Regions from separate parts of the Thioalkalivibrio sp. ALE19 genome, predicted to be linked through region 2. Evidence: predicted binding sites of a transcription regulator. Region 2 holds the regulator's gene; the other holds the start of a gene.
The links. Region 2 encodes FliA, which starts transcription of late flagellar genes. Its sites were predicted from a motif close to GCTAAAGTTNNNNNNNNNNCNGCCGATA; they were not measured.
Positions count from the first base shown of each region.

Region 1: a site for FliA is predicted at 1,409-1,436, ahead of F787_RS0101480 (methyl-accepting chemotaxis protein). Genes of this name have one in related genera too.

Region 1 is NZ_AUAG01000002.1:48,312-65,977, reverse strand. Features, by position in the region: gene uvrC (excinuclease ABC subunit UvrC) at 1-470, shown strand, start outside; gene pgsA (CDP-diacylglycerol--glycerol-3-phosphate 3-phosphatidyltransferase) at 477-1,028, shown strand; tRNA gene F787_RS0101490 (tRNA-Gly) at 1,094-1,169, shown strand; tRNA gene F787_RS0101485 (tRNA-Cys) at 1,248-1,321, shown strand; gene F787_RS0101480 (methyl-accepting chemotaxis protein) at 1,497-3,116, shown strand; gene F787_RS0101475 (hypothetical protein) at 3,198-3,722, opposite strand; gene F787_RS0101470 (NAD(P)/FAD-dependent oxidoreductase) at 3,906-5,093, shown strand; gene F787_RS0101465 (OmpA family protein) at 5,102-5,860, opposite strand; gene F787_RS0101460 (motility protein A) at 5,954-6,766, opposite strand; gene F787_RS0101455 (LemA family protein) at 6,895-7,479, shown strand; gene F787_RS0101450 (M48 family metallopeptidase) at 7,492-9,468, shown strand; tRNA gene F787_RS0101445 (tRNA-Leu) at 9,493-9,579, shown strand; gene F787_RS0101440 (diguanylate cyclase) at 9,711-11,999, shown strand; gene mnmD (tRNA (5-methylaminomethyl-2-thiouridine)(34)-methyltransferase MnmD) at 11,996-13,831, opposite strand; gene F787_RS0101430 (peptidoglycan DD-metalloendopeptidase family protein) at 13,854-15,383, opposite strand; gene F787_RS0101425 (ABC transporter permease) at 15,488-16,270, opposite strand; gene F787_RS0101420 (ABC transporter ATP-binding protein) at 16,267-17,244, opposite strand; gene F787_RS0101415 (M17 family metallopeptidase) at 17,337-17,666, shown strand, end outside.
Region 2 is NZ_AUAG01000011.1:42,738-57,157, forward strand. Features, by position in the region: gene fliR (flagellar biosynthetic protein FliR) at 1-216, shown strand, start outside; gene flhB (flagellar biosynthesis protein FlhB) at 218-1,378, shown strand; gene flhA (flagellar biosynthesis protein FlhA) at 1,375-3,474, shown strand; gene flhF (flagellar biosynthesis protein FlhF) at 3,530-4,936, shown strand; gene F787_RS0105860 (MinD/ParA family protein) at 4,920-5,744, shown strand; gene F787_RS0105865 (RNA polymerase sigma factor FliA) at 5,741-6,502, shown strand; gene F787_RS0105870 (chemotaxis response regulator CheY) at 6,542-6,922, shown strand; gene F787_RS0105875 (protein phosphatase CheZ) at 6,958-7,740, shown strand; gene F787_RS0105880 (chemotaxis protein CheA) at 7,813-10,125, shown strand; gene F787_RS0105885 (chemotaxis response regulator protein-glutamate methylesterase) at 10,128-11,240, shown strand; gene F787_RS0105890 (flagellar motor protein) at 11,242-11,985, shown strand; gene motD (flagellar motor protein MotD) at 11,993-12,865, shown strand; gene F787_RS0105900 (ParA family protein) at 12,883-13,686, shown strand; gene F787_RS0105905 (chemotaxis protein CheW) at 13,683-14,420, shown strand, end outside.

The DNA of each region.
Region 1 (17,666 bases), on a different contig from region 2:
TGAAAAAGGGCGAGGGCCGGGAACCGGACATCCTGTTCATCGACGGGGGCAAGGGGCAGGTGACCCAGGCGCTGAACGTGCTGGCCGATCTGGGGCTGGATCACATCCGGGTGGTCGGGGTGGCCAAGGGCGAAGAACGCCGGCCCGGCATGGAAACCCTGGTGTTGAGCGGGGTGGAGGCGCCTTCTATACTGCCGCCCCATTCGAGTGCACTGCACCTGATTCAGCAGATCCGTGACGAGGCCCATCGTTTCGCGATCAGCGGTCATCGGGCGCGGCGGGCGAAGGCGCGCAAGGAGTCCACCCTGGAGTCGGTTCGCGGTCTGGGGCCCAAGCGTCGCACTGCGTTGCTCAAGCACTTTGGCGGGCTGCGCGGGGTCTCCCGCGCGGGGGTCGACGAGCTGGCCAAGGTGCCCGGCATCAATCGTCGCCTGGCGCAGGCGATCTACGACCAGTTCCACGAGGCCTGATCCGACATGTTTCCACGACTCCCCACCTGGCTGACCTGGTCGCGTATCGTGATGATCCCGCTGATGATCGGGGCCTTCTATGCGCTGCCGATGCCGGCGGCGGGGATCGTGGCGGCCATCATCTTTGCGCTGGCCGCGGTGACCGACTGGCTGGACGGTTATCTGGCCCGGCGCTGGTCGGTGACCAGCCGCTTCGGCGCCTTTCTCGATCCGGTGGCGGACAAGCTGATCGTCGCTGCCGCGCTGGTGCTTGTGGTGGACCACAACCCCGGTGTGGGGCTGGCGCTGGCCGCGATCGTGATCATCGGTCGCGAGATCGCGATCTCGGCACTGCGGGAATGGATGGCCGAAGTCGGGACCAGCGCGAAGGTGGCGGTTTCCTGGATCGGCAAGTTCAAGACCAGTGCGCAGATGGTGGCCATCTTTCTGCTGCTGTGGGCCGAGCCGGTGGCGGGACTGTCGCTGTTCCTGATCGGGGAATGGCTGCTGTACCTGGCGGCGGTGCTGACGCTGGTGTCCATGGTGCAGTACATGCTGGCCGCGGCCCGGGACGCCTGAACGAATTTTTCGGATCCGGTGTTGACGAAGCCGGCGCTGTCTGTAGAATACGCATCTGTCGACGGGCGGGAATAGCTCAGCTGGTAGAGCACAACCTTGCCAAGGTTGGGGTCGCGAGTTCGAATCTCGTTTCCCGCTCCAAACGATTTCCCGAAGCCCCGGCACCGCCGGGGCTTTCTGTTTCGGCGGCATCCATGACCGTCGAACAAGCCTTGCCCCGGCTGGGTGGCAGAGTGGTGATGCAGCGGACTGCAAATCCGCGTACCTCGGTTCGATTCCGGGCCCAGCCTCCATCTTCGATTGCAGGCCCGCCGGCTTTATGCTGGCGGGCCTTTTCGTTTGTGGGGTGCCTGCCGGGGGGTTCGGCGCTCCCTTCGGGCATTCAAGGTTGGGGCCGAACGGCCGAAAACCCGGATGGAGGCGCCGGTGAATCCGGGCGCCCGCAATCCATGACCTCGGGGTAACTGCATGCTGCGTCGCCTGTACGACCTTCCCATCTGGCTGAGGCTGCTCGGCGTCATCTGGCTGATCCTGGTCTTCGTCTGGTCCGGCATGATCGGATGGGCGGTGCTGGAGCAGCGTGACACCGCCCAGGAGCAGGCCGGGCATTTTGCCGGCAGTCTGCACGAGATGACCTGGGCCGGACTGACGACCCTGATGATTACCGGCACCATGGATTCGCGCCACGAATTCATGGATCAGATCCAGGAAATGGGCGATGTTCGCGACCTGCGCGCGATCCGCGCCGCGTCGGTCACCGAGCAGTGGGGCGAAGGGACGGCCGACAGCGAACCCCGTGATGCGGTCGAGCGCGAGGTCCTGGATACCGGAGAACCCTTTGTCGAGGTGGATCGCGAGCGCGACGAGCTGCGCGTGGTGAAACCGATCCGCAATCATCGCGAATACCTGGGACGCAACTGCATGGCGTGTCACGGGGCCGCGGAAGAAGATGAGGTGATCGGGGCCACGTCCATGCGTCTCGACATGACCGAGGTGCACGAGGGGGCGACGAATTTCGGGATCCAGCTGTTCGGCTTCGCGATCCTGGTCAGCCTGCCGCTGCTGGGTGCGATCTTTCTGTTCATCCGGCGTTTCGTCACGCAGCCCCTGGCCGAGATGACGGAAGGGTTGCGTGACATCGCCGGGGGCGGGGGCGATCTGACCCGGCGGCTGGACGTGCACGGCGATGACGAGGTCGGGCGCGCGGCCCGGGCGTTCAACGACGTGATGGAACAGTTCCGTTCCCTGATCGGCGCGGTGGTCGGTTCCAGCGGGCAGCTGACTTCGGCGGCCGAAGAGGTCTCGAACGTGTCCGACCGCACGCGCGAAGGCGGGGATCGTCAGCGTCGGGAGATCGAGCAGGTGGCCACGTCGATGAACGAGATGAGCGCCACGGCCCAGGACGTGGCCCGCAACTCGCAATCGGCGACCGAGGCGGCGCACCGCTCGCTGGAATCCACGCGCAGTGGCCAGGAGGTCGTGCAGCGGACCGTAACCGGGATCGAGCAGCTGGCCTCCGAGGTGCATCGCGCCGCGGAGGCAATCCAGCGGGTCGAGCAGGATTCGGAGAGCATCGGCAAGGTACTGCAGGTGATCCAGGAGATCGCCGAACAGACCAATCTGCTGGCGCTGAATGCCGCGATCGAGGCCGCGCGTGCCGGAGAGGCGGGACGTGGGTTCGCGGTGGTGGCCGACGAAGTACGGGCCCTCGCGTCGCGTACGCATGAATCCACGGAGGAGATCCGGCGCACGGTCGAGACCCTGCAGGGGGGCACGCGCAATGCCGTGGAGGTGATGCAGGCCGGCGAGGAACGGGCACGCGCGACCGTGGATCAGGCCGGCGAGGCCGGTTCGGCGCTGGAGGACATCCGCGAGGCGGTGCAGTCGATCACCGAGATGATTGACCAGATCGCCAGCGCGGCCGAGCAGCAGAGCCAGGTCGCCGAGACCATCAACCGCAATGTCACCACGGTGACCGAGGAGGCCGAGCAGAACGCCGAGGGGGCGAGCCAGGCCAGCGATTCGGCAGCGGAACTGATGCGCCTGGCGCGCGAGCTGCAGGAGATGACCCGGCGCTTCCGCGTATGAGGTTTGTCACCCGTCCGGTGGTGGAGGGTGATGCGGGCGACCCGCCGCGGCAGGGCGGGCGCGATCAGCTGGGCCGGGCGGTCAGACCTGGATGTCCAGAGTGGAGCCCGCAGTGTTGATGCCGCGGTTGTCCATGGTTCCGTCGGGCATCAGGGTGGCGGCCAGGTTGTTCTCGGCCGCCTGCTCCTCTTCGCGGGCTGCGAGTTCGGCGGATCGGGCGTCACCGTTGTCGGAAGCACCGCCGACGCTGCTTGCCTCGTCGGTGGCGCTGACGGCGTTACCGCCCTCGGGCCCGTTGATGGCACCGGCGGCCGTGGCCCCGCCCGCGGCGTTCGCCTCCTGGGTGCCGCTGGCCTGAGCAATGCCACGCGCGGCCGAGGGGGTGTCGGCGGCCTGAGCCGACGGGCCGGCTCCGCCCTGGTTGGCGCCGATCGCCGCGGCCTGCCCCGGCTGGGTCTGTTGTGCCCCGGGCGCAGCCTGGTTCGCCTGGGCCGAGCCCGGCTGCTGGGCCCCCGGGGCGCGGTTCTGGTCCGTGTTCTGGCTGGCATTCACGGCCGCCGCCTGGCTGGCCATCGCGGCCGGATTGGGTCCGATCCCGTTGATCATGGGTCGCTCCTGTCGAGGTTGGCCGTCGGCCGGTCCATGCGGGGAGGCCGGGCCCGGGTCGGTGCCCGGTCGGGCGCATGGATACAGCCGGGCGCCTGCTACGTGCTCCTTTTCCAGTATAGAACAATCAAGGGGCAGCGTGCCGCCGGTCACCCGCGCGCGGCTCCGGTAGAATGCCGCCCCATGAATGAAACGACGGAAATCTTCGATGTCGCGGTGGTCGGGGCCGGGGCCGCGGGCATGATGTGCGCGGCGGTGGCGGGAGCGCGCGGGCGCCGCGTGGTCCTTCTGGATCACGCGGACCGGGCCGGCAAGAAGATCCTGATGTCCGGGGGCGGCCGCTGCAACTTCACCAACATGGATTGCGGGCCGGAGAACTTCCTTTCCGCGAATCCGCATTTCGTGAAATCGGCCCTGGCGCGCTACACGCCCTGGGATTTCGTGGCCCTGGTGGCGGCGCACGGGATCCCGTATCACGAGAAGAAGCTCGGTCAGCTGTTCTGCGACCATTCGTCGAAGGACATCGTGCGCATGCTGCTGGACGAATGCGCCACGGCCGGGGTGACCCTGCGGACGTCCACGCCCGTGGAGGTTGTATCCGATCAGGCGCCGTGGCGCCTGCGCACGCCGTCCGCGGTCATCGAGGCCGAGTCCCTGGTGATCGCGACCGGCGGCTATCCGATCCCGCGGATGGGCGCCACGGGCTTCGGCCTGGACCTGGCGCAACGGCTGGATATCCCGCTGGAGCCGACGCGGCCCGCGCTGGTTCCGCTGACCCTGGACGGTGACGCACGCGCGGCGGTCGAGGCGCTGTCCGGCATTGCGCTGGACGCGGTGGCCGAGGCGGGCGATGCGGGCTTTCGCGAGAATGTGCTGTTCACCCACCGGGGCGTGAGCGGTCCGGCGATCCTCCAGGTTTCCTCGTACTGGCAGCCGGGGCAATCGGTGACGGTGGATTTCTTCCCCGGCGAGTCCCTGGAACAGGGGCTGCGCGCAGCGCGCGAAGAGACGCCGAAGCGCCAGCTGCGTCGGGTGCTGGGCGAATGGCTCACCCGGCGGGTCGCCCGGCACTGGCTGGATCCGCAGGTGGCGGAGCGGCCGCTGGAGCGGTTCTCCGACGCCGAGCTGGCCGCGCTGGCCGGTCGTTTTCAGCCCTGGGTGTTCACGCCGTCGGGGACCGAGGGCTATGCCCGTGCGGAGGTCATGGCCGGGGGCGTGGACACCCGCGCCCTGTCGTCGCGCACCTGCGAGGCAAAGGGATACCCGGGGCTCTATTTCATCGGCGAGGTGGTGGATGTCACCGGGCATCTCGGGGGCCACAATTTCCAGTGGGCCTGGGCCTCCGGTCACGCTGCCGGCGAGGTCGCCTGATCCGGGCCTCAGGAATCGGCAGGGGTTTCGAGCACGATGGATACGCGGCGGTTCTCCGCACGCCCTTCCGGGGTGTCGTTGTCGGCCACCGGGCGGGTGTCCGCGTGGCCGACCGCCTGCAGGATGCCGGGGTCGATGCCGCGGTCGACGAGATAACGCACCACACCGCTGGCACGCGCCGAGGAGAGTTCCCAGTTCGACGGGAAGCGCGGGGTCGCAATGGGCACGTTGTCCGTATGGCCCTCGATGGTCACGCGACCCTCATGTTCTTCCAGCAGCGGAAGGAGGTCGTCCAGCAACGCCTGCCCGTCGGCGGCCAGGTCGGCCTGCGCGGTGGCGAACAGGATGTCGTCCTGGATCCGCAGCTCGATGCTGCCGGGCTGTTCGATGACCTCGACGCCCTCCGGCGCGCGGTCGCGCATGTCACGCACCGCCTCGGGGTCGGCCTCCGGTGGCGGGTCGTCCGCCGGGGTCGCCACGGGCGAGGGCGGATCGGCGGCCAGCGGCGGGTCTTCGACCGGTCCGGGCGGCACTTCCGGGGCCTCGGGTGACAGCCGGAACAGGCGCGGATCGACCAGGTTGGAGAGGTCGCGATAGACCAGCTCCACCGGGTCGTCATCGGCGGCACGGATGCTTTCGTCCCGCGGCTCGGCGAAGGTCAGCATGATCACGAAGACCACGATCACCAGGGTCAGTACGTCGAGGTAGGTCAGGATCCAGGCGTGTTCGTCCTCGCGCAGGCTTTCCCCGCTGCGTCCGGTCTCCACTGCGAGCGTCTCCCGCGGGAGGACATGGTCTCCCTCGCGGGTGGGCTCCCGGGCCGACGGGGTTGATTGCGGCTCGCCGTGGGTGGCCATGGTTCAGCGTCCGCCGCTCTCCGCTTCGTCTTCCGCGACGGACGGTGCCTGCCGGATTTCATCGTGGTGGTTCTCGGCGAACGAACGCAGGGTCTCGCGGATGTAGCCGGGGGTGCGGCCCTTGCGCATCAGCATGATGCCCTCCAGCACCATGGTCATGACCACCACCCGTTCCTCGGTACGCCGTTCCAGCTTGATGGCGATCGGCCGGAACACCAGGTTGGCCAGCAGAATGCCGTAGAAGGTGGTGATCAGGGCAATGCCGAGGTTCACCGCGATCACCGCGAAGTCGTCGGTGTCGGTGGTCAGCAGCAGGTTGATCAGGCCCAGCAGGGTCCCCAGCATGCCGAAGGCCGGGGCGTAGGTGGCCATGGTGCGATAGACCTGGGCCTCGGCGAGTTCGCGTGCGCGCAGCCGTGCCAGGCGCCAGTGCAGCAGGTCGGACACGTCTTCCATCGGGGTGTCGTCGATCACCAGCTGCACCCCGGTCTTCAGGAAGGGGTTGCGCAGGGTCTCCAGCCGTTCCTGCACCCGGGCCAGGTTCTGTGCGAACCACAGGCGCGAGACCTCGACGATCTCCTCCATGTCCTGAGTGACGTCGTAGCGCTCGTCGCGGATGACCGTGGCCGCGAGACGGAACACCCGCACCAGCTCGTGCAGGGGGTAGCTGAGCAGGGTGGCCGCCAGGGTCCCTCCGAGCACGATGCCGAGGCCGGGAAGGTTGAGGAACACCAGCAGGTCCTGGCTGGTAAAGGCGATGATGCTGACGAACAGCACGACGCCGCCGATCATGCCCAGCAGGGACGAAAGATTCATGAGAGCCGCCGCCCGAGTGAGTGTATGTCCGCCAAGGATAAACGTCCCGCGTCCGCGCGTCGCGCTCGCGAGTGGGCGGCGTAACGCGTACACTGCCAAGACCTCGTTACAAGCATGGGAGAAGCGACATGGAATGGGTCCTGCTCGGGATCGTGATCCTCCTGGTGATCTGGGGGGTGTGGACGTACAACCGCCTGGTGACGTCGCGCAATCGCTATCAGAACGCGTTCGCGCAGATCGATGTGCAGCTCAACCGCCGGTATGACCTGATCCCCAATCTGGTGAAGGTCGCGGATCGCTACATGGCCCACGAAAAGGACACCCTGGAAGCGGTGATCGAGGCCCGCAATCAGGCCCAGAGCAGCCTGCAGAAGGCGGCGGCCGATCCATCCAACCCCGAGGCCATGCGCGAGCTGTCGCAGTCCGAACAGGGTCTGTCCGGCGCGCTCGGGCGTCTGTTCGCACTGTCCGAGGCCTATCCCGACCTCAAGGCGAACGAAAACATGATGCAGCTCTCCGAGGAGCTCAGCAGCACCGAGAACCGCATCGCCTACGCGCGGCAGGCATTCAACGACGCGGTGATGAGTTACAACATCCTGCGCGAGATGTTCCCCAACAGCCTGATCGCGAACAACTTCGGTTTCCGTCGCGCCGAGCTGCTGGAAATCGAGGATCCGCAGCGCCGGGAGGCGGTCGAGGTCAACTTCCAGTAAGCGAGCCCGACCATGAACTTTTTCGAACACCAGGACCGGGCGCATCGCCGCACCCGGGTCCTGCTGGTCCTGTTTTCCCTGGCCGTCCTGGCCATCGTGGTGGCGATGAACGCGATCGCCCTGCTGTTTCTGGGCCACGATCCATCGGCACAGCCGGGCGAGCCCCTGCAGCTGGACAAGCTGGTCCGGAACAATCTCGATCTCCTGTTCTGGGTGACCTTGTTCACGATCGTCCTGATCGGTGGCGCCAGCCTTTACCGGGCGTCGTCACTGCGGGGCGGGGGTGGCCAGGTCGCCCGGGAGCTGGGTGGCACGCGGGTCGAGCCGGACACCCGGGATCCGCTGCGCCGACGCCTGGTCAACGTGGTCGAAGAAATCGCGATCGCCTCCGGGGTGCCGGTACCGGAGATCTACGTGCTGGAGGAAGAAAGCGGCATCAATGCCTTTGCCGCGGGGCATGCGCCGGGTGACGCGGCCATCGCGGTGACCCGGGGAGCCCTGGAAACCCTCAACCGCAACGAGCTCCAGGGCGTCGTGGCCCATGAATTCGGACACATCCTCAATGGCGACATGCGCCTGAACATTCGTCTGATCGGAATCCTGTACGGGATCCTGGTGCTCGCGCTGGTGGGGCAGCGCGTGCTGATCGCCATGCGTTTCTCGCGTGACAGCCGCAATGCCGCCGGCCTGATGGCCGCGGGGCTGGCACTGCTGGTGGTGGGCTATATCGGCCTGTTCTTCGGCCGCTGGATCCGGGCCTCGGTTTCACGCCAGCGCGAGTATCTGGCGGACGCCTCGGCCGTGCAGTTCACCCGGCAGCCGGACGGCATCGCCGGGGCCCTGAAGAAGATCGGCGCACGTCATGCCCGCCTGGATGCGGACTCCGAAGAAGTGGGGCACATGCTCTTCGCCAGCGGGGGGCTCGGGCGCATGTTCGCGACGCACCCGCCGCTGGAGGAGCGGATCCGAGCGATCGAACCGGGTTTCGATCCGTCCGAGCTGGAGGAGGTCGCCCGGCGCATGCGTGAAGAAGCCGAGGCCGAGCAGGCCGCGGCCGAGGCAGCCGCCGAGCAGCAGGAAAAGGAAGACCAGCGGGGCCCCGGGGGGCTGCCCCTGGATGCCGACCGCCTGGTGGACGGCATTGCCGATCCCGGGCTGGCGCAGATACTGGGTGCCGGGATTCTGATGGCCTCGATGCCGGGGCCGCTGGAACAGGCCGCCCACAGCGATGGCTGGGCGGCCGAGGTGATCCTGTATCTCCTGATGAATGCCGACCCCGAAGTGCGCGAGCAACAGCGCCTGATGGTCGCGGAGAAACGCGGCGGCGACAGCGAGCGCAGGGTCGGCCAGCTGCTCGAGATGGTGCCGCAACTGCGCGACGACCTGCGGATTCCGCTGCTGGAGATGGCCTTCCCGGTGTTGCGCCGGCACCCGCGCGAGGAACGCGAGCAGCTGCAGGAACTGGTGGAACGCCTGATCCATGCGGATGGCCGGGTTTCGGCATTCGAATATGCCCTGGGGCGTCTGCTCAACCGGCACCTGATGGATGCCGGAAAGCCCGGTGAGGACGGTGCCGGCGGACATGGGCGACTGGACCGGCACCACGAAGAGGCCCGGTTCCTGCTTGCCGTGCTTGCGCGTCATGGCCATCCCGGGGACCCGGACGCCGGACGCGCCGCACTGGCGGCGGGGATCGAGCGCATCGAGGGAGCGGCGCCTGCCGCGGTGGATTTCCCCGAAGCCTGGACCGAATCCGAAGGGAGCCGGGCGTGGGCCGGCGTCCTCGACCGGGTACTGGATACCCTCGATGCGCTGCGCATGGCGGACAAGGAGCGGCTGGTGCGGGCCATGCTGACGACGGTGACGCACGGGGGGCAGGTACGGACCGCGGAAGTGGAACTGCTGCGGGCCATGGCGGCGTCGATACACGTCCCGCTGCCGCTGGCGGAATTCGCCGCCGGTGAGGAAGGAATGCCCTCCGCCGATTGACGCGGTATCATCCGCCGCGTCTGCGGGGGCGTGGCGAAACAGGTAGACGCAGCAGACTTAAAATCTGCCGGCCGCAAGGCCGTGCCGGTTCGAGTCCGGCCGTCCCCACCATTGTCGTCTTTTCCGCCTGTCGCGGACGAGCTTTCTCAGCCTCCCATGACCATTTTCATCCTCCGGGGATTACGCGCCCCCGGGTGAATGGGCATAGTGGGGGTGTGGGGTTCGGATCGAAGGGGGCGGACATGCGCGGGATACCGGGCGACAGCGCCGCAGGAGAGGCCCCGACCGCCGGGACGGACGGGACAGCACAAGGTCGGACGGGCGGTTTTGCCGCCACGTCGGTGGTGTCGGGGCTGCTCGCGATGCTGATCTTCGCCGGGATGTTTCTGCTGGCCGACCGTGCCTGGGAGCATCAGCTGGCCGAGCGGCATCAGGCGAACCTGGCGAGCGAGGTGGCCAGCAAGCGTACGCGCCTGGAAAGCGTGATCAACAGCCTGGTGCACGCCACCGTTGGTCTCTCCGCCTATGTCGAGGCACGCCCGCACCTGGATGGCGACGAGTTCGAGCGCATGGCCGACCGGCTGTACCGTCGGGACCCGGAAGTCATTCGCTCGCTCACGTTACTGGCGGGATCCCGCATCGATTTTGTCTACCCGCGCGAGGGCAATGTGGATGCCCTGGGTCTCGACGTGGCCAGCCATCCGGAGCAGGCGGCGTCCTTCCGTCGGGTCATGGAAACCGGAGAGACCGTCGTCGCCGGACCCTGGGAGCTGGCACAGGGCGGGACCGGCCTCCTGGTCCGCAGTCCGGTCGGTCCGGAAGAAACGGGCGACCCGCTGGACGAGGCCCGGCAAACGGATCCCGGATTTACCATGGCCAGTGTGGCGGTGGATTTCGAACGGGTACTGGCGCGCGCGGGGTTCGGCCGCACTCCCGGCGCGCTCAAGTTTGCACTGCAGGGGCGAGACGGGACCGGGCACCGCGGCGAGGTGTTCCATGATCCGGACGGGATTGCCGAAGGGCCGGCGGAGTGGCGTAAGACGGTCAGCTTTGCCGGTGGCGAATGGGTCCTGCTGGCGCGCCCGGTGCCCGAGGCCATGCCGACCTCCAGGCCGCCGGCCTGGTGGGCCTTCGGGATCCTTGGCACCCTTGCACTGGGCGGACTGACCTGGCGCGTGAGCGGGCATGTGCGCGATCGCGCGCGCCTGCTGAGCCAGTACCATACGCTGGTCGCCAACCTGGAGGACGCCACTCTGGTGGTCCGGGACACGCAGGTCCTCTGGACCAACCCCGCGTTTCGCCGCGCGACCGGACAATCCCCGGTCGACGGCACCTCCGTGAAAGACCTCGAACTGTTCCATCCGGACGATATCCCGTTGCTGCCCAACGGGCTGGTATTTTCCAGGGAAGATCCGGATCCGGCCGGGCGCCAGGTGCGCGTGCGCATGGCGGACGGCCACTGGCGCTTTCATCTGCTGCGCTGGGTGCCGATCCCGTGGGAGCAGGATCGGGCCATGCTGCTGATCCTGGTGGACGTGCACGACAACCGGATGCTGTTCGAAGCGCTCGCCCAGGCCCGCGACCTTCAGGAGGCGCTGTTCGAAGCCATGCCCGGTCATGCCCTGGTGCTGGGGGAGGACGGGATGATCTACCGGGCCTTTGGGGATAGTCGGGGGGCCAGGGAGGCGGACGCGTCGGGGCGGACGCGGTCGGGGTCGATCGTGGGGCACGGCATCGAGGAGTTCCTGCCCGAGGCGGTGGCCCGCCAGTTCCTGGCAGTCGTGCGGCGGGCGCTGGACGAGGGGGCCCTGCAGGAGACCGAATACCTCCTCGATCCCGGTGTGCTGCATCCGGCGCGACGGTCGGAGCCGGAACTCGCCGGGGATGGCTGCGAAAACGGGCAGCGCTGGTTCGAGGCCCGCGTGCGCCCCATTGCCGCGCATTTCGAGGGACGTGCCGCGGTCGTCTGGCATGCGCTGGACGTGACCGCGCGGCGCAAGCTCGAGGAGCGTCTGCACACCCTGGCCTGGCAGGACCCTTTGACGGCGGCTGCGAACCGCGCGGCGATGGAACGGGCGTTTCCCCGCATGACGTCCCGAGCCCGCCGCGACGGGGGGCAGCTGGCCATGGTGTTCATCGACCTGGATCGCTTCAAGCCGGTGAACGACGAACACGGCCATGCCGTCGGTGATCAGCTGCTGCGCCGCATGTCCGCGGATCTGGCGGCGCACCTGCGTGCCGAGGATCTGCTGGTCCGGCTGGGCGGTGACGAATTCCTGGTGCTGACCGGGACGCTGACTTCTCGCGACGAGGTGCATCCGCTGATCGAGCGGATCCGCAGCGTCTTCGATACCCATTGGGAGCTGACCCTGGACGACGGGGAGCGTATTGCGGTGGTGGTGACCGCGAGTATCGGCGTGGCGTTCTATCCGGAACACGGGGAGACCCTGGCCGACCTGATCGCGGCGGCCGACCAGGCGATGTACCGCGTCAAGGGACAGGGCCGCAATGCGGTGGCCTGGGCGGACTAGGCGACCCGTTGCGGCGACAGGCGTCGGGCCACGTTCTGCTCCAGCGGTTCCGGCAGGTCCAGCAGGCGGTCGGCTACCAGCTCGCCGCTGATCGGTGCATAGAGCAGGCCTCGTGAACCGTGCCCGAGGGTGAGCATGACCCGGCCCCGGCGGTCCATGCGCGAAGTGCCCACCAGCGGAAGGCGGTCGCGAAAGACGGCGCGCATGCCGGTCCAGCGCTGCGTGATCCGCGCATCCTCGGGGGCGGGCATGCCCGGAACCCATGCCAGATGCTCCAGGTTGTGGCGGTCGTCTTCGGCGGTCGGTTCGGGGGGCGCTGCCGGATCCGCCGGGAGCCCGTCGTGGCGGTAGGTGGCGCCGATCCAGTGATCATCCGTATCCCGTCGAATCCAGTAGCCCTGACCGGTGCGCACGCGGAAATCGGGGCCGGGGAGGGGGTGCTGCACCCGGGTCATCTGGCCTCCCACGGTCCCGAGGCGCGCCTGTTCCGGGCACAGGGGCGCGCCGGCGGTGGCGATCACGACCGCGTCGAAGCCCCGCGCGGGGTCGTCGCCGTCGAACGTCAGCCGGACTTCGGTGGCGTGCGGCTCGATCGCGCTGACCCCGGTGCGCTCCACCGCGGGCAGTGCGGCGGCCAGTCCGCGGCACAGGGCCCCCATGTCCACCGCCCGCCCGCCGGGGTATTCCAGCATCGGCCCGGGAGTGCCGGCGGGGGCGGTGGCGGCCGGGTCGAAAAGGTAGCCGCTCTCCGCCGGATCGCGCGCGCGAAGTCGCTGTATGCGCTTGCGTGCGTGTGCGGAGATGCCGTGGAAGGCGACGCTGTCACCCAGCAGGAGCGTCGATCGGCCACCTTCCAGGCCCTCGGCGGCGCGTTCGATCAGGGCATGGGTGTGGCGCATGCCGGTGAGCGCCAGGGCATTGAGCCCCGGGTCATCGGGGAGCAGGTGAGGCAGCAGCACCGCGGCCGGGTTGCCGGACGCCCCTCCGCCGGGGCCCGCGGGATCGAACAGGGTGAGGTGGCAGCCGCGGTCCTGCAGGGCCAGGGCGGCCGACAGTCCGGCAATGCCCGCCCCGATAACCGCTACGCGTCGCGGACGTTCGCGTGTCTCGGGCAGGGCGGGGGGAGCCGGGTCACGGAAATGGCCGCACAGGCGTTCACGCTTGCGTCCGTGCCCGGGTTTGCGCCGGACCACGAAGCCGGCCGCCTCCAGGTCGCGGCGCACCTGACCGGCCGCGGCGTAGGTTCCGAAGGTGGTGCCGGGTCGGGAGATACGGGCCATCTGCCGGAAGACACCGATATTCCACAGGCCCGGATTGCGGCGGGGTGCGAATCCGTCCAGATACCAGGCATCCACCGCGGCTTTCAGCTGCGGGAGGGTGATCGCCGCGTCGCCGAAGACCAGGGTCAGCACCGCGCGTGCCCGAGGGAAATGGATCCGGTGAAGGCCGCTGACCGGTGGGGGATACCCGTCGCGCAGGCGTTCGGCGTCCGGGCCGTCAAGGCCCAGTTGCCGATGGGCGCGGGCGAGGTCGTCGGGATGCAGCGGCCGCGATTCGAAGCCGATCAGCGACAGGAAGCCGTCGTCATGGGCCCGGGCGCGCCACTCGCGAAGCGTCAGGAGGGTGTTGAGTCCGGTGCCGAAGCCGGTCTCGGCGATGGTCATCCGGGTACCGGGGCGGGCGAAGCGCCGGGGCAGGTCGTTGGCCTCAAGAAAGACTTCGTGCGCTTCCTCGAGCGGGGCGTCCGAGCCGAAATAACCGTCGCCGAACTCGGGAGAGACGGGCTGTCCATCCCTCCATTCGAGACGCGCAAAGGCCAGTGCTTCGGGCAACGGCGGGGCGGCGGGCCGGTTCCTACTGCGCGGCGAGTTCGCTGAACGGCCGCAGAGCGACCTGTTCGCCGCGCTGCCCGTTCTCCAGCTGCGCGAACAGGACTTTGCCAATCTCGCGGAACTGCTCGAGGTCTTCGCCTTCCAGCGAGTCGCTTTCGGGCAACGCTACCCGCATCGGATCCTTCGGCCGCCCCTTCACGTGCACCTCGTAGTGCAGGTGCGGACCGGTACTGCGTCCGGTGTTGCCCGACAGGGCGATGCGATCGCCCCGCTCGACATCATCCCCCGGGCTGACCAGGGCACGGTCCAGATGGAGATAGCGCGTGGAGTAGCCCTGTCCGTGTTCGATCACGATGAAGCGCCCGGCGTACCGGTCGTGCTCGACGCGCGTGACCCGACCGTCCGCCGGTGCCTGAATGGGGGTCCCCACCGGCATGGCGAAGTCCGTCCCGTGGTGCGGGGCGACCCGCCCGGTGACCGGATGCCGTCGCTGCGGATCGAAGCCCGAGCTGATGCGGTAGTTGCCGGAGAAGGGACGGCGGTCGAACGGCGGCAGCAGGCTTTCGCCATCCGGGCGATAGAAGCGCCCGTTGACGTTGCGCGCGGCTTCCTCCTGAATCCGCTCGCCGTTGTATTCGAACGCCAGCAGTCGCAGATTCTGCGGCGTGTCCTCGCCGACGACGGTCTCCTGCTCCACCAGCAGGGTGAATTCATCGCCGGCGCGCGCGTTCAGGCGCACCGGCAAGTGGCGATCCATCAGCACGGCGATCGCCGCGGCGGCCCGCGAGGAGAGTTCGGTCTGGCGGGACAGGGCCGCGGAGATCGAGCCGTCGATCTCCGCGCTGATGATCAGGTGCGAGGTCTCGCGGGCATTCTCGACCTCATGGCGGTCAAAATCCCAGCCGTCCTCTTCGCGTACCCATTCGTAGCCCGAGGCGCTGTCGGTCCACAGCCGCATGCGGGTCAGGTAGCCTTCGTCGTCTACCTGCCACTCGATCTCCTGGCCCGGCCGGACGCGGTTCAGGATGTCGGCATTTTCGTCGTCGTCCAGCAGGCGATAAAGCGTGGCCAGCGGCAGATCCCACTCCTGTTCCCACAGCCCGGAGAGGCGCTCGTTGCGATCCAGGGTGTGCGAATTCCAGTCGGAGTGGCCGAGTTCGGCCGTTGCGGAGGGCTCGTCGTCGTCCAGGTCAAAGGTTTCGTAGGACGTGGCCCCGGTCGTCGGCTCGCTGGCCGTCGGCGGCTCTCCGACATCCTGGTCGGGATCGAATGCGAATGCCACCGTGTGAGTGTCGCCCGGCGGGACCGAGCCGCCCACCGCGGGCACCGGTTCGGCCACCGAGGCCCGGCTCCAGTCAGCACGGATCTCCGTGCCGCGGGCGCCGGAGCCGTTGTCCGCCGATTCGGGATCCGCGCTGGAGAGGGGCGCGATCTGCAGGGGCTGTTCCGTTTCCTGTGGCTTGGAGGCGAGGACCAGGCCGGAACCCACAGCGAGGGCGAGGCCGGCGGTTCCCACGATGACCGAAGACGTGATCCTGCGCTGACCGTTCATGAACATGGTTCCGTTGGGCGATGCCGTTTTATACCACGTTTGGCCGCGATGTGAACCACCCCCGCGGATGCGCCGATTCTCGCCGTGCCGTCGCTTGAAGGTCTTCATGAGCGGATGCCCGTTCCTCGATTCAGAAGCCACAGTGCCAGACCATAGAGCACAATGATGAACAACGCGATGATGGCAAAGGATGCGATCACTGGAAAGTCACTGGTTCCAAGGCTCCCGTAACGAAAGGCATCCACCATGTAAAAGATCGGGTTCAACATGGACGCGCCCTGCCAGAAATCGGGCAGCAGGCTGATGGAATAGAAAACGCCTCCGAGGTAAGTCAGCGGGGTAAGAACGAACGTGGGAATCAGTGTGATATCGTCGAAAGTTCGTGCGAATACTCCATTGATCAGTCCGGCCAGTGCGAACAGGATGGAAGTCAAAAGGACGACCAGCAGCATCACGATCGGGTTGTGCACGCTCAGGGGCGAAAAGAACAGCGAGACGATCAGAACGGCCACGCCCACGGTGAGCCCGCGTGCGACCCCGCCGAATATGAACCCCAGGATGATGACGCTGTTGGGGATCGGCGAGACCAGTAGTTCCTCGATATGACGCTGAAACTTTGAACCGAAGAATGATGATACGACGTTGGAATAGCTGTTGGTGATTACCGCCAGCATGATCAGCCCGGGAACGATGAAGTCCATGTAGCGAAAGCCTTCCATTTCGCCGATGCGGTCGCCGATCAGGCCGCCAAAGATGATGAAGTACAGCGCGGTGGTGACGACCGGGGGCAGGACGGTCTGCACCCAGATTCTGGCAAAGCGCAGTATTTCCTTGATTGCGATGGTGCGCAGGGCGGTGCCCCACAACCGGAGATCCGCGCGGGTCATGCCTGGCCCTCCTGCTGCTCGGTGGCTCCGTCGCCGCCGGGTGTCAGCGGGCTGCGGGTGGTCTCGTTCTGGGTCATGCGGACAAAGAGCTCTTCCAGTCGATTCGCCTTGTTCCGCATGCTCTGGACCCGGATCCCCTGATTATCAAGAATCTGGAAGAGATCATTCAGGTTCTGGTTGGAGTGTATGTCGGCCTCCAGGGTCAGCTCGTCGATGCGTCGCAGCGGGATCGGGCCGCCCTCCGGTACCGCCAGCGGGGGTTCCACCAGGTCCAGGACCATGGTCTCGGTCTCGAGCTTGGCCAGGAGCTGCTTCATCGTGGTGTTCTCGATGATGCGGCCGTCATCGATGATCGCGATGTTGCGGCAGAGCGATTCGGCTTCCTCGAGATAGTGGGTGGTCAGGATGATGCTGCGGCCGTCATCGTTGATCTTCTGCAGGAAGTCCCACATGGAGCGCCGCAACTCGATGTCGACCCCGGCGGTGGGTTCGTCGAGGATCAGCAGCCGCGGTTCGTGCACCAGGGCGCGGGCGATCATCAGGCGGCGTTTCATGCCGCCGGAGAGCATGCGGGCCATGTTCTCGCGCTTGTCCCACAGGCCCAGTTCGTTGAGATAGTGGCCGGCGCGGTCCCAGGCCTCGCGGCGGGGAATGCCGTAGTAGCCGGCCTGGTTGACGACGATCTCGCCCACCGGTTCGAACTGGTTGAAATTGAACTCCTGCGGGACCAGGCCGATCGAGCGCTTGACGCCCCGGGGATCCCGGTCGAGGTCGTGGCCGAACACCCGGACTTCCCCGGCCGTCTTGTTCACCAGCGAGGTGATGATGCCGATGGTGGTCGACTTGCCGGCGCCATTGGGCCCGAGCAGGGCGAAAAAGCTGCCGGGGGAGACCTCGAGGTCGATTCCCTTGAGGGCTTCGAAGCCGTTGTTGTAGGTCTTGCGCAGCCCGCGGATTTCCAGTGCTGGCGTCATGGCACGTTCCCTGTCGGTCGGTGGGGGCCGGGCGTCCCGGCCGCAGGTGGCGTTATTATGGGGGCTTTGCCGTGCAGATGAGGAAGCCCCCAGTGGAATCCGTTTTTGTTGATGAGTCGTCCGCCGCCGTTGAACTGATACCCGTGACGCCGGAGTCGCTGCATGCCGCGCTGGAGGGGCGGCCCGCACGCTATGCGCGCTGGGCGCAAGCGACCGGCTTTACCGGCGAGGCCGGGGGTATCCTGCAGATCGCCGGGGACCAGGGCGAGCTGGAAGCGGCCCTGGTCGGCTACGACGTGGACCAGCCCCTGTGGATGCTGGCTGCGGCGGCGGAGTCCCTGCCGGGGGGAGATTATCGGCTGCAGGAGGCGGGGCTGACAGCGGAGGCAATCGAACGGGCGGCGGTCGGCTGGGGGCTGGGA
Region 2 (14,420 bases):
GCGCTGCCCGCAGTCGCCTCGCTGCTGGTGGTGAACATCTCCATGGGGGTCATCACGCGGGCCTCCCCTCAGCTCAACATCTTCGCCGTCGGCTTCCCGATGATGATCCTGATGGGCTTCGTCCTCCTGCTGCTGATCCTGCCCGGGCTGCCCGAGCGCGTGGGCGAGCTGGCCATGGAAGGTTTCGGACTGATGCAGGTCCTGCTGGGGTTCTGACATGGCCGAGAACGAGAACGGACAGGAAAAAACCGAAGAGCCGACCCAGAAACGGCTCCGCGAGGCGCGCGAGAAGGGTCAGGTCCCGCGCTCGCGGGAGCTGTCGACCTTTCTGGTGCTGATCACCGCCGGGATCTTCATGCTGTTCTTCGGCCCGACCCTGGGCGGACAGCTGGCCAACCAGACCCGGGCCCGTCTGGACTTCGAGCCGGAGCTGGCCCATGACCCGGATCTGCTGCTGCCGTACCTGGCCGATCAGATCTTTCAGACGCTGATGGCTCTGCTGCCATTGTTCGGGATCCTGATGGTGGCGGCGGTGATGGCGCCGATCCTGATCGGCGGCGCCAATTTCTCCTGGCAGGCGGCGGCGCCCAAGGCGTCGAAGCTGAACCCGATCAAGGGCCTGCAGCGGATATTTTCCTGGCAGGGGCTGATGGAGTTCGGCAAGACCCTCGCCAAGTTCACGCTGGTTGGCACGGTCGCGATGCTGACCCTGTGGACCTTCTCCGACCGTCTCCTGGGACTGGGCTACGAGCCACTGCACCAGGGCGTGTCGCATGCGGCCCAGATCGCGCTCGGCACCTTCATCGCGGTGTCGGCGGCGCTGATCATCGTCGCGGCGATCGACGCGCCGTTCCAGATGTGGAATCACCAGAAGCAGCTGCGGATGACGCGGCAGGAGCTCAAGGACGAGTACAAGGAGACCGACGGCAAGCCCGAGGTCAAGCAGAAGATCCGCCAGCAACAGCAGGAAATGGCCCAGCGCCGGATGATGGAAGAGGTGCCGAAGGCCGACGTGGTGATCACCAACCCCACGCACTATGCCGTGGCGATCGTCTACGAGGCCTCGAAGATGTCGGCGCCGAAGGTGGTGGCCAAGGGCGTCGACGAGGTCGCGGCGAATATCCGCGAGATCGCCGACGAGCACGACATCATTCGGGTCGAGGCACCGAAGGTGGCGCGCGCACTGTATTTCACCACCGACCTGGACCGCGAGATTCCCGACGGCCTGTTCGTGGCCGTGGCGCGCATCCTCGCCTACGTGTATCAGCTCAAGCGGGCCGACCAGGGCGTGGACATGCCGGACGACCTGCCGGTGCCGGACGAATATCTCGATCCCCACCAGGGACGCCACGGCCGGCGCCGGGAGGATGACGCATGAGCTTCCTCGATCGCCTGAGCGGCATGGGCCGCTGGGGGCTGGGCGCCCCGCTGCTGCTGATCGCGATGCTGTCGATGATGGTGCTGCCGCTGCCGCCGGTGGCGCTGGACGTGCTGTTCACCTTCAACATTGCGCTGTCGCTGGTGGTGATCATGGTCGCGGTGTACACCCCGCGGCCGCTGGAATTCGCGGTGTTTCCCACGGTACTGCTGGTGGCCACGCTCCTGCGTCTGGCGCTGAACATCGCCTCCACCCGGGTGATCCTGCTGGAAGGGCACACCGGGACGGACGCGGCCGGGCAGGTCATCCAGGCCTTCGGCGACTTCGTGGTCGGCGGCAACTACGCGGTCGGCCTGGTGGTGTTCGCGATCCTGATCATCATCAACTTCGTGGTGGTGACCAAGGGCGCGGGGCGCGTGTCCGAGGTCAGCGCCCGCTTCACCCTGGACTCCATGCCGGGCAAGCAGATGGCGATCGACGCCGACCTCAATGCGGGACTTCTGACGCAGGAGGAGGCGCGCCGGCGGCGTGACGAGATCGCCCAGGAGGCCGATTTCTACGGTTCCATGGACGGGGCCTCGAAGTTCGTGCGCGGCGACGCCATCGCCGGGATCCTGATCCTGTTCGTGAACATCATCGGCGGACTGACCATCGGCGCCCTGCAGCACGGGATGTCGATCGGCGATGCCGCCACCAACTATGTGTTGCTGACCATTGGCGACGGGCTGGTCGCGCAGATCCCGTCGCTGGTGCTGTCCTCGGCCACGGCCATCATCGTGACGCGGGTGTCCACCACCCAGGACATGGGCCAGCAGGTGGTCGGGCAGATGTTCTCCAACCCGCGCGTGATGTACGTGGTCGGCGGGGTGATCGCATCGCTGGGCATGGTGCCGGGGATGCCCAATGCGGTGTTCCTCGGCCTGGCCTCGCTGGCCGCCGGGGGTGGCTATCTGATGTCGCGCCAGCGTCGCGAGGAGGCGGCCGAGGTGGAGCGTCTGCCGGAGGCCGAGCAGGAACCCTCGCCGGAGAACCGCGAGCTGTCCTGGGAAGACGTGCCGCCGGTGGACCTGGTGTCGCTGGAGGTCGGCTACCGCCTGATCCCGCTGGTGGACCGGACCCAGGACGGGCAGCTGATGGGGCGGATCAAGGGTGTGCGCCGCAAGCTGTCGCAGGAGCTGGGCTTCCTGCTGCAGCCGGTGCATATCCGCGACAACCTCGAACTGAGTCCGAACACCTACCGCATCGCCCTGCTGGGCGTGACCGTCGCCGAGGCCGAGGTTTTCCCGGACAAGGAGCTGGCGATCAACCCGGGCGAGGTCTTCGGCGAGGTACCGGGGACGCCGACCAAGGATCCGACGTTCAACCTGGATGCCCTGTGGATCGACCCGGAAAACCGCGAACAGGCGCAGGGGGCGGGGTACACCGTGGTGGACGTGTCCACGGTGATCGCGACCCATCTGTCGCAGGTGTTCCGCGAAAACGCGCACCGGCTGATCGGCCACGAGGAGGCCCAGCACCTGCTGGACCAGCTGGCGCAGCGTTCGCCCAAGCTGGTGGAAAACCTGGTGCCGAAGACGCTGTCGCTGAGCGTGATCCTGAAGGTGCTGCAGAACCTGCTGGCCGAACAGGTCTCCATCCGCGATCTGCGCACGATCGCCGAAACCCTGGCAGAGGAGGGTGCCAAGAGTCAGGATCCCGGCACTTTGACCGCCGCAGTGCGGGTCGCCCTGTCGCGCTCCATCGTCCAGGACCTGGTGGGACCGGAGGAGGAACTGCCCCTGATCGCCCTCGACCCCTCGTTGGAACAGCTCTTGCATAAGTCTCTGCAGGGCAGCAATGGCGACACCGTCGGACTGGAGCCGGGCCTGGCCGAACGCCTGCAACGATCGGTGGGCGAGGCCGCCCAGCGTCAGGAGGCGGCGGGACAGCCGGCGGTGCTGGTGGTGGCCCCGGAAATCCGCTCCTGGATCGCCGGGTGGCTGCGGGGCGCGGTGCGCAACCTGACCGTCCTCGCATTCACCGAGATCCCGGACAACCGGCGGATCCGGGTGGTGGCCACGGTGGGACAGGATGAAGCAGACAAGAAGTCGGCGTGATGTGCGAACGGGCATGGCCTGAAGCACCAGTCAACGATCGGCGGGAGAGCGAACGATGAATGTCAGACGATACCGGGCACGGGACATGCGCGACGCGATGCGCCAGGTCCGCGAGGAGCAGGGCGAGGACGCCGTGATCCTGTCCAGCCGCCGGGTCGACGGCTGGCTGGAGGTGGTCGCGGCCCTCGATGGCGGCGAGGAGCCCGCCGGAACGGCAGAGGGTGACGGCCGGGGTGCCCCGCGGCAGGACGACGCCGGCAGCGGGGCACGCTCCGCCCGGGAATCGATGCGCCAGGGTGTGCGCGATGAATCGGCGCCACGTGGTGAGCACTCGCGCGCGCCGGAGCCCGCGGCGGCTTCCGCCGGCGGGGGATCGGCTGCCGGGTCCCGGCAGCGGCCGGCCCCGCAATGGCCCACCGACCCCGAGGTGTCCGCGATGCGTCAGGAACTGCGGGATCTGCGCAGTCTGCTGACGCGGCAGTACGAAGAGAACGAGCAGGCCCGCTGGGCGGCGCGGCATCCACTGGCGGCCGAATGCAAGGCGCGGCTGATGGATCTGGGCTTCCGCGAGCCGCTGGCGCGCAGCCTGGCCGGCAGCATCCTCGACGATCACAGCTCGGAGGAGGCATGGGAGCGCCTGCGGGCACGCCTGTCGGGTGCCATCGTCACCGCGCGCGCCTCGATCCTCGACGAGGGCGGGGTGCTCGCGCTGGAGGGACCGACCGGGGTCGGCAAGACCACCACCATTGCCCGGATTGCACTGCGCCAGATCCGCCGCATGGGGCCGGATTCGGTCACCCTGGTCACCATGGACGCGCAGCGCATCGGCGCGACGCGGCAGTTGCAGGCCTTCGGCCAGATGGCGGGAACCGCGGTGCGTGTGGTGGAGACGGAGGCCGAGCTGCGCGAGATGGCGCGGCGCTCGGCGGGCAGCGGGCACCTGATCCTGGTGGATACCGCCGGACAGTCGCCGCGTACCGCCCCGCGCGAACCCCTGCTGACGGACATGCCCGCCGACGTGCGCGCGGAGACCTGGCTGGTGATCGCGGCCACCACCCAGGGGATGGCCCTGCGGCGGGTGCTGGAGGCATTTGCCCCCACGGAACCCTCGGCCCTGGTACTGACCAAGCTGGACGAGGCGGAACAGCTGGGCGAGGTGCTTTCGGTACTGCTGGACCAGCCGCTGGGTGTTGCGTTCATGAGCGACGGCCAGCGCATCGCCGAGGACTTCCATCGCGTGGATACCGGACATCTGACCCGCCTGGCGCTACAGGAGGAACCCGAGCACGGGGCGGCCGATGCCTGGGTCGACGAGGCGATGCAGGCCTGGCGGCGGCGCCAGGCGACGGAACGCGAGGCGCGGCGACCGCGATCCGCGGACGAGCCGGCCGCGGGCGAGGAGCCCGCCCCGCTGGAAATGATTCAACCGGTGCTGAAGGGACGTCATGTCACACAACACTAAGCCCCTGAAGGTGGTCGCGGTGGCCTCGGGCAAGGGCGGGGTCGGCAAGACCAATGTCTCGGTCAACCTGTCGGTCGGACTGGCCCGTCTGGGACGCGAGGTCATGCTGTTCGATGCGGATCTGGGGCTCGCGAATGTCGATGTACTGCTGGGCCTGCGTCCGCAGCGGACGCTGCACGACCTGGTGACCGGGGACGTCGAGGATCTGGAAGACGTGATCATCGAGGGCCCGGAGGGAATCCGCGTGGTGCCTTCCGCGTCCGGGATCGCGACCATGGCCAACCTGAGCCGGCCGGAACATCACGGTCTGATCCAGGCCTTCAGCATGTATACGCGACCGCTGGACGTACTGGTGGTGGATACCGCGGCCGGGTTGCAGGAGTCGGTGACCAGTTTCTGTCAGGCCGTGCAGGAGACCCTGGTGGTGGTCACCGACGAGCCGGCATCGATGACCGACGCCTATGCGCTGATCAAGGTCCTGCATCGGGATCATGGCGTGAACCGGTTCCGCGTGGTCGCGAACATGGTGCAGGGCCGAGCCGGGGCGGAACGGGTGATGCAGAAGCTGCAGGCGGTTTGTTCCACCTATCTGCCGGAGGTCATACTGGATCTGGTGGGCGTGATTCCGCTGGATGATGCCCTGCGCCAGGCGGTGCAGAAACGGGCGCCGGTGGTGCAGCAGTCCCCGGGCAGCCCGGCGGGACGGGCGTTCCTCGAGCTGGCGCGCAAGGTCGACGGCTGGCCGGTGGCCCGCGGCGCCAGCGGGGGAGTTGGGTTCTTCGTCGAAAGGATGCTGCAAAGCGCATGAACACGCCAAAGAACAGACTTGCAGGATACGCCCGGGCGGGGACCGGCGGACCGGACCAGCTGGTCGCGGACCACGTCGAGCTGGTGAATCGGATCGCCCATCACCTGATGGCCCGGCTGCCGGCCTCGGTTCAGGTGGATGACCTGGTGCAGGCGGGCATGGTGGGGCTGATCGAGGCCGCGCGGCAGTTCGAAGGCGGCCAGGGGGCGACCTTCGCCACCTACGCCGGGATCCGCATCCGCGGGGCGATGATCGACGAGCTGCGTCGCAGCGACTGGACGCCGCGCTCGGTGCACCGCAACAGCCGGCGGATCTCCGAGGCGATGCAGACGGTGGAGGCCCGCGAGGGCCGCGCCGCCCGCGCCCCGGAGATCGCCGAGGAGCTGGGCGTCCCGGTGGAAACGTACTACCAGATGCTGGATGATCATGCCGGTGCCCATCTGTTCGCGCTGGACGAGGTGGGCGGCCCGGAGGGCGAGGCGGATCGCGTGCTGGAAGGGCAGGAGCAGTCCCCGTCGCGGCGCATCGAGGCCGGGGAGTTCCGCGAGGAACTGGCCGACGCACTGGGCGATCTGCCCGAGCGCGAACGACTGGTGCTCAACCTGTACTACACCGAAGAACTCAACCTGCGCGAGATCGGTGCCGTGCTGGACGTGACCGAATCGCGCGTCAGCCAGATCCGCAGCCAGGCGGTGCACCGTCTGCGGGCGCGTCTGGGCTCGTGGCTCGAAGACGTCGAGTCCCTGCAGATATTCTAAGGTTCAAACACATTCCCGGAGCGAACTGTGGACAAGGGTATGAAAATCCTGATCGTGGACGACTTCTCCACGATGCGGCGCATCATCAAGAATCTCCTGCGGGATCTTGGCTTCAACAACACCATGGAGGCCGACGACGGGAGCACCGCCCTGCCGATGCTGCAGAACGGCGACTTCGATTTTCTGATCACCGACTGGAACATGCCCAACATGCCGGGCATCGACCTCCTGCGCGAGGTGCGCAAGGACGAGCGGCTGAAATCGTTGCCGGTGCTGATGGTCACGGCCGAAGCCAAGCGCGATCAGATCGTGGAGGCGGCAGAGGCCGGCGTGAACGGTTACATTGTGAAGCCCTTCACGGCCGAGACACTCAAGGAGAAGATCGAAAAGATCTTCGAACGTATTGAAGCTAAAGGCTGAATACCGCGACCGGCTGACACGGCAAGAGAGACCCGATGACCGAACAAGAGAATGCCTCCGGGGAAGACCGGCTCGCGCTGGCGCGGGAGCTGGTGGGCGCTCTGGAAGGCGGTGACGAGGAGGCTTCGCGCCGCCTGATCCAGGAGCTCGCGCGGCCTTATGAACGCGAACTGTTCGACGAACTGGGCAAGCTGACCCGCGAACTGCACGAGGCACTGGAGAGCTTCCGGGGCGATTCGCGTCTGGTCGAGCTGGCGCAGGACGAGATTCCGGATGCGCGCGAGCGTCTGAGTTACGTGGTGACCCAGACCGAACAGGCCACGCACGAAACCCTGAATGCGGTGGAATCGTCCCTGCCGATTGCCGAGGCGTTCGCCGGGCGTGCCGCGGAACTCACCGAAAAATGGACCCGGTTCCGCAACCGCGAACTGTCGGTGGAGGAATTCCGCGAGTTCGCGCGCGAACTCGATGCATTTTTCGAACAGACCGGCAAGGACACCGAGGAACTGCGCCGGTTGCTGTCACAGGTCCTGATGGCACAGAGCTACCAGGATCTCACCGGGCAGGTGATCCGGCGGGTCATCCGTCTGGTCACGGATCTGGAGGAAAGCCTGGTCTCGCTGATCCGCCTGTCTTCCGGGCGCCTGGAGAAGGATGCCCGGGCGGCGGCCGAACAGGCCCCGGAGGCGGAACAAACCGCGCGCGAGGAGGACCGCCGCGGGCATGGACCCGCGGTGCCCCACACTCAAGATTCCGGCACGGATGTCGTTCAAGGACAGGACGAGGTGGACGATCTGCTGTCGAGCCTGGGGTTCTAGGGTCCGTCCCGGGATCCCCTTGCACCGGCAGCCATCTGCCGACGATTCGAGTCACCGGAACGGAGAGACCGCATGGCCATCGACCCCAACGACGAAATCCTCCAGGACTTCCTGATCGAGGCGGGGGAGCTGCTGGAAGGCCTGAACGAACAGCTGATCGACCTGGAACAGCATCCGGACGATACCGATCTGCTGAATGCGGTCTTCCGCAGTTTCCATACCATCAAGGGCGGGGCCGGTTTTCTCGGGCTCGACCCGCTGGTGACGGTGTGCCACAACGCCGAAGACGTCTTCAACCTGTTGCGCAATCACGAGCGCCAGGTGGACGGCCAGCTCATGGACACCATGCTGCGGGTGCTGGACACCCTCAACGTGATGTTCGGCGAGCTGCGCGACGGCCAGGAGCCGACGCCGGCGCCCGAAGATCTGGTCGACACCCTGCGACGCATGGCCCGCAACGAAACGGTCCCCGTCGGCGGCGGGGACGAAGCCGCCCCGGTCGCGGAAGAAACGCCGGACGCGGCCCCGGCCGGGGAGGCAGCGCCGGCGACGGCCGACGACTGGCCGTCGGAGGCGCTGGAGGAAGCGGCCGAGTCGCCGTCCGCGCCGGAGCCGGCAGCGGATGACGCGCCGGGCGATGACGAAGTCCGCGTGGGTGCCGGGGACGAGATCACCGACGACGAGTTCGAGGCCCTGCTGGACAGCCTGCACGGAGACCAGCCACCGAAGCCGGTGGATCCGGGCACGGCAGCGGAGTCGGCCCCGGAGGTCGCGGCCGCGGATGGCGGTGACGCGGGTGGTGGCGACGACGAGATCACCGACGATGAGTTCGAGAGCCTGCTCGACGAACTGCAGGCGAAAGGAGCCGGCCCACCGACCGCGCCGGCCGAACCGGCCGAGCCGGCCGAGCCGGCCGAGCCGGGCCCGTCCGCCGCTGCGGAACCGTTTCCGGAAGGTTCGGCGTCCGCCGCCGGGGCCGGCGGCACCGAACACGCGGACACCGCGCCTGCCGCAGAACCGGCGGCAGCCTCGCCCGGGGGCGCGGCCGGGAAGGAACAGAAGGCGGAAAGTTCCGGGCCGGCGCCCGCCTCCGGCGGTGGGCGCGGCGGCGCTTCCGGAGGTGGTGCCGCCGGCGGGGGTGCCGGAGGCGGCCAGGGCGGTGGCGGAAATCAGGGCGAGACCTCGGTGCGCGTGGATACCGAGCGGCTCGACGAGATCATGAACCTTGTGGGCGAGCTGGTCCTGGTGCGCAACCGGCTCAGCATGCTGCGCTCCGAGCACGTGGACGATGAACTGGGCAAGGCGATCAGTTCGCTGGCGCTGGTGACCTCGGATCTCCAGGCGTCGGTGATGAAGACCCGCATGCAGCCGGTGAAGAAGGTCTTCAATCGCTTTCCGCGCGTGATTCGTGATCTGTCGCGTAACCTGGGCAAGGAAATCGATCTGGAGATCTTTGGCGAGGAGACCGACCTCGACAAGAACCTGGTCGAGGCCCTGTCGGACCCGATGGTGCATCTGGTGCGCAATGCGGTGGACCACGGCATCGAGATGCCCGACGAGCGCGAGGCGGCCGGCAAGCCGCGGCGCGGCACGGTGGTCCTCGGGGCCGCCCAGGAGGGCGACCATATCGCCCTGATCATCAAGGACGACGGACGTGGCATGGATCCGGATGCGCTACGCCGCAAGGCGGTGGAAAAGGAGCTGATGGAGCCCGCGATGGCCGAGCGCATGACCGACCGCGAGGCCTTCAACGTGATCTTCATGGCCGGCTTTTCGACCAAGGCCGAGATCTCGGATGTCTCCGGCCGGGGCGTGGGCATGGACGTGGTCAAGACCAGCCTGAACCAGCTCAACGGCACCGTGGAGATCGAATCGGAGGTCGGCGTCGGCACGACGTTGCGGGTGAAGCTGCCGCTGACCCTGGCGATCCTGCCGGCGCTGATGGTGATCCTGGGCGAACGCCGTTTCGCGATCCCGCTGGCGGCGGTCTCCGAGATCCTCGATCTGGACCTCACCCAGACCCATTACGTGGACGAGCAGGAAGTCATTGTGGTGCGCAACCAGACCCTGCCGATCCATTATCTGTCGCGCTGGGCGAAGCCCGGCGTGGAACCACAACCCCGCGAGAACGCCCATGTGGTCGTGGTCCATGCGGCCGACCGCAAGGTCGGCCTGGTGGTCGACGGTCTGGTGGGGCAGGAAGAAGTTGTCATCAAGCCTCTGGGCCAGAATCTTCAGGGGGTCAAGGGCCTGGCGGGGGCCACCATTACCGGCGATGGTGGCATTGCACTCATTCTGGATGTCTCGGACCTGGTCACCCTGCTGGTGAATCAGGTACCGGGCAGCGGGCGAGCGCGCCGGGCCGCCCGACGAGCTGAGGGCTGAGGATGCCGGTCAAGGTTCTGGTGGTGGATGATTCCGGGTTTTTCCGACGCCGGATTGCGGAGATCCTGAACGCGGATATCGGGATCGAGGTCGTGGGTACGGCCGAGGATGGCCAGAAGGCGGTCGACGCCGTGAAGGAACTGGACCCGGATGTCGTGACCATGGACATCGAGATGCCGGTGATGGACGGCATCACGGCGGTCCGCAAGATCATGGCCGACCATCCGCGACCGATCCTGATGTTCTCCAGCCTGACCACCGAGGGTGCCCAGGCGACCCTGGACGCGCTGGAGGCCGGGGCGGTTGACTTTCTGCCCAAACGCTTCTCCGACATGGCCGGGGACGAAGACAGTGCGCGTGCCCTGCTGCGCCGGCGGGTCCGCAGTCTGGCGCGCAGCCGCGCGCGTTCCTCCAGTGCGCCGGGAGGGGACCGGCCGAAAACCGAGGCACCCGTGTCGGAACGCCGGCAGGCTGCGGACCGCAAGGCGAGCGAAACCGCGCGCGAGACGCCCAAGCCGCCGGTGGCCCGTCCGCCGGCACCGCTCAGTTCCCTGCGCGCGGTGCTGATCGGGACCTCCACCGGGGGACCGGTGGCGTTGCAGGAGGTGCTCAAGCACCTGCCGGCGAACTTCCCGCTCCCGGTGGTGCTGGTCCAGCACATGCCGGCAAGCTTCACCCCGGCGTTTGCCGAGCGGCTGGACGCGATCTGCCCGATCCGCATCAAGCAGGCGGTGGACGGCGACTTCCTGCGCCCGGGCACGGCTCTGCTGGCCCCCGGTGGCCAGCAGCTGACGCTGGAACGCGGTTCCCAGACCCGCGTGCGGGTGACCGAGAGTCCGGCGGGCACCATCTACAAGCCGAGCGTGGACGCGGCCTTCGAATCGGCCGTCGATGCGCTGCGCGGCCAGGTCCTGGCCATCATCCTGACCGGCATGGGGGCGGACGGCCGCGAGGGCGTGCGCGCGCTGAAGGGTTGCGGGGCCCAGGTGTGGTCGCAGGATGCGGCGACCTCGGTGGTGTACGGCATGCCGGCGGCGGTCGCCGAGGCCGGATTGACGGACCACGTGTATCCGTTGCCGGAGATTGGACCGGCCCTGGTCAAGGGGTTCTGCTGACATGGATATCCTGAGCCTCATCGGGATTCTCCTGGGGCTCGTTGCGGTGCTGGGCGGAAGCATCGCCAAGGGAAGCGGGATCGGCGCGCTGTGGAATGCCGCGGCGTTCATCATCGTGGTGCTGGGCACCCTCGGCGCGACCCTGGTGCAGGCGCGTCTGGGGGTCTTCATGCACGGCATGAAGATGCTGCCGTGGGTCTTTCGTCCGCCGGCGATCGACAACGCCGCGATGATTCGCCGCGTGGTGGAATGGTCGAACATCGCGCGCAAGGAAGGACTTCTCGGACTGGAGAGCGTAGCCGAAGAGGAACGCGACCCGTTCGCCCGCAAGGGGCTGCAGCTGCTGGTGGACGGAACCGAGCCGCAGGTGATCCGGCAGATCCTGGAATCCGACGTGGACAACCGCGAGGCCTTCGATCTGCAGGGCGCCAAGGTCTTCGAGAGCATGGGGGTGTATGCGCCCACGCTCGGCATCGTGGGCGCGGTCATGGGGCTGATGGCGGTGATGCAGAACCTGACCGATCCGGATCGTCTGGGCGCCGGGATCGCGGCCGCGTTCGTGGCCACGGTCTACGGGATCGCTTCGGCGAATCTGCTGTTCCTGCCGGTGGCCAACAAGCTGAAGGCACTGGTGCAGGAGCGCTCCCGTCACCAGGAGATGCTGATGGAGGGTCTGATCGCGATCGCGGAGGGGGAGAACCCCCGCAATATCGAGAGCAAGCTCGGCGGCTACGTGCACGGGTAGGACGAACATGGCCCGGCGCAAACATCAGGAGGAGGAAGCCAACCACGAAGCCTGGGCGATCCCCTACGGCGACCTCGTGACGCTGCTGCTCGCATTTTTCGTGGTGATGTATGCGATCTCCTCGGTCGACGAAGGCAAGTACCGGGTGCTGTCCGACTCGCTGGTGGAAGCCTTCGGGACCCCGGGGCAGCTGGAGCCGATCCAGGTCGGCGATCCCGGTGTGGTCGCGCCACCGTCGGACGCGGACGTACCGCGTTCGCTGGCGCCCATCGACATCCGGCCGGGGCTGCTGGACGAGGGCCCGCAAGCTCTGGACCGGGCGGCCTCGGGTCTGTTCGAGGAGCGCGGTGACGAAGATCTGCAGGGCCTGCTGGACGAGATCGCCGAGGTCGCCGCCGAGATCGAATCGGCGATGGCACCGATGATCGAGGACGGACAGGTGGACGTGACGCGGGACACCTACTGGCTGGAGATCGAGATCACCAGCCAGTTGCTGTTCCCCAGCGGCGAGGCCACTTTGAACCCGGACGCGGAGCCCGTGCTGGAAGATATCGCGGGGGTGCTGGCGCCGCGCGCGGCGCGCATTCACGTCGAGGGGCATACCGACAATGTGCCGATTACCACCGCGGTCTATCCTTCCAACTGGGAACTGTCCGCCGCGCGGGCGGCCACAGTGGTCAGGATGTTCGAACAACAGGGCATGGACCCGGCCGACATGGTGGCGCTGGGGCACGGGGAATATCGACCGGTGGCGGACAACGAGACCGCGGCCGGGCGGGCGGAAAACCGCCGGGTGGCGATCGTGGTGCTGCCCGGGGCTCCCCCGCGCGAAGACGGACAACGGGAACCGGAACAGCTGCGTGCGGTGCCGTCGCCGTAGCCACGAGAGGACGTCGCATGAAGATCTGGGCAGTGGCCAACCAGAAGGGCGGGGTGGGCAAGACCACCACGACGGTGACCCTGGGCGGACTGCTGTCCGGTCCGGACCAGCGTGTGCTGCTGGTGGACATGGACCCTCACGGCTCGCTCACCGCGTATTTCGGACACGACCCCGAGACCGCGACGCGCGGCGTGTACGAACTGTTCAATCAGGCGGTGGAAGGGGAGCGTCCGGACCCGGCCGGGCTGATACGCGAGACTCCCTTCCCGGGACTGGATCTGCTGACCGCGAGTACCGCGCTGGCGACGCTGGACCGTCAGCTCGGTACGCGGGGCGGCATGGGGCTGGTGCTGCGCCATGCCCTGGAGGGCGTGCAGGACGACTACGACTATGTCCTGATGGATTGCCCGCCGATGCTGGGCGTGCTGATGGTGAACGCCCTGGCGGCCTGCGACGAACTGCTGGTCCCGGTACAGACGGAATTCCTCGCCCTGAAGGGGCTGGAACGCATGATTAACACCCTGACGATGGTCCAGAAATCGCGCAAGGCACAACTGAACTACCGCATCATCCCGACCCTGTTCGACCGGCGAACCCGCGCGGCGCACGAGGCGCTGGCCGAGTTGCGGCGGCAGTACGGCGACGAGGTCTGGTCCGGGGTGATTCCGGTGGATACCAAGTTCCGTGATGCCTCCAGCGCAGGACAGCCGCTTTGCTTCATGATCCCGGATGCCCGCGGCGTGCTGGCCTATGCCGACCTGCTGGAAACCATCGGCGGACGGCTGCCCCGGACCCACGGGGAGAGGAGAAAGGCGAAATGAGCCGTCACCGGCAACAGAACGGACCGCTGCTCGCCGAGCCGCAGGCCCTCGAGGACTACTTCGGTGACCTGCTGGATGCGCCAGAGCCGGCCCCCGCCGAGCAGAAGGAGGAACGGTCCGCGCAGGATTCGCGTACACCGGTGGCCGAGGCACCGGCCGGCCCGCGCAGCCTGATGCGCGACGATATCCTGGAGCCGGTGGACACCCCGGTGGAGGTTCCGGCGAGCGAACCGGCGCCGGTTTCCGGCCCCGCCGCGCCGCCGCCGGAAGCTCCCGCGGGTCCGACGTATCCCCGGCCGGAAAAGCCGTTTTCGGCCCTGGTTATCGAAGCCGGGCCACTGACCCTGCTGGCTCCCCTGGTGGACCTCGGAGGCGTGACGCCGCTGGATCAGCTGAACATCCGCCCGACGCCGGCGCATTCACCCTGGTATCTGGGCATCGCGGACAGCAACCAGGGGCGGGTGCAGTTGATCGACCTGGCCGCCATCGTGACGCCGTCGGACCGGGAGTACGAACCGGATACCGCGCGTCAGGTGGTCTTCCTCGCGAACTCGCGCTTCGCGCTGGCCTGCCGGGCGATCCACGGGACCCGCACGATCGATCCCGAGCAGTTGCGCTGGCGCAGCGAACGGCGCCGGCTGCCGTGGCTGGCGGGCGTGGATCGCGAGAAGATGGCGACCCTGCTGGACCTGACGGCGTTGCACGGCAGTCTCGAGGCCGGGGACTGGGAGTCC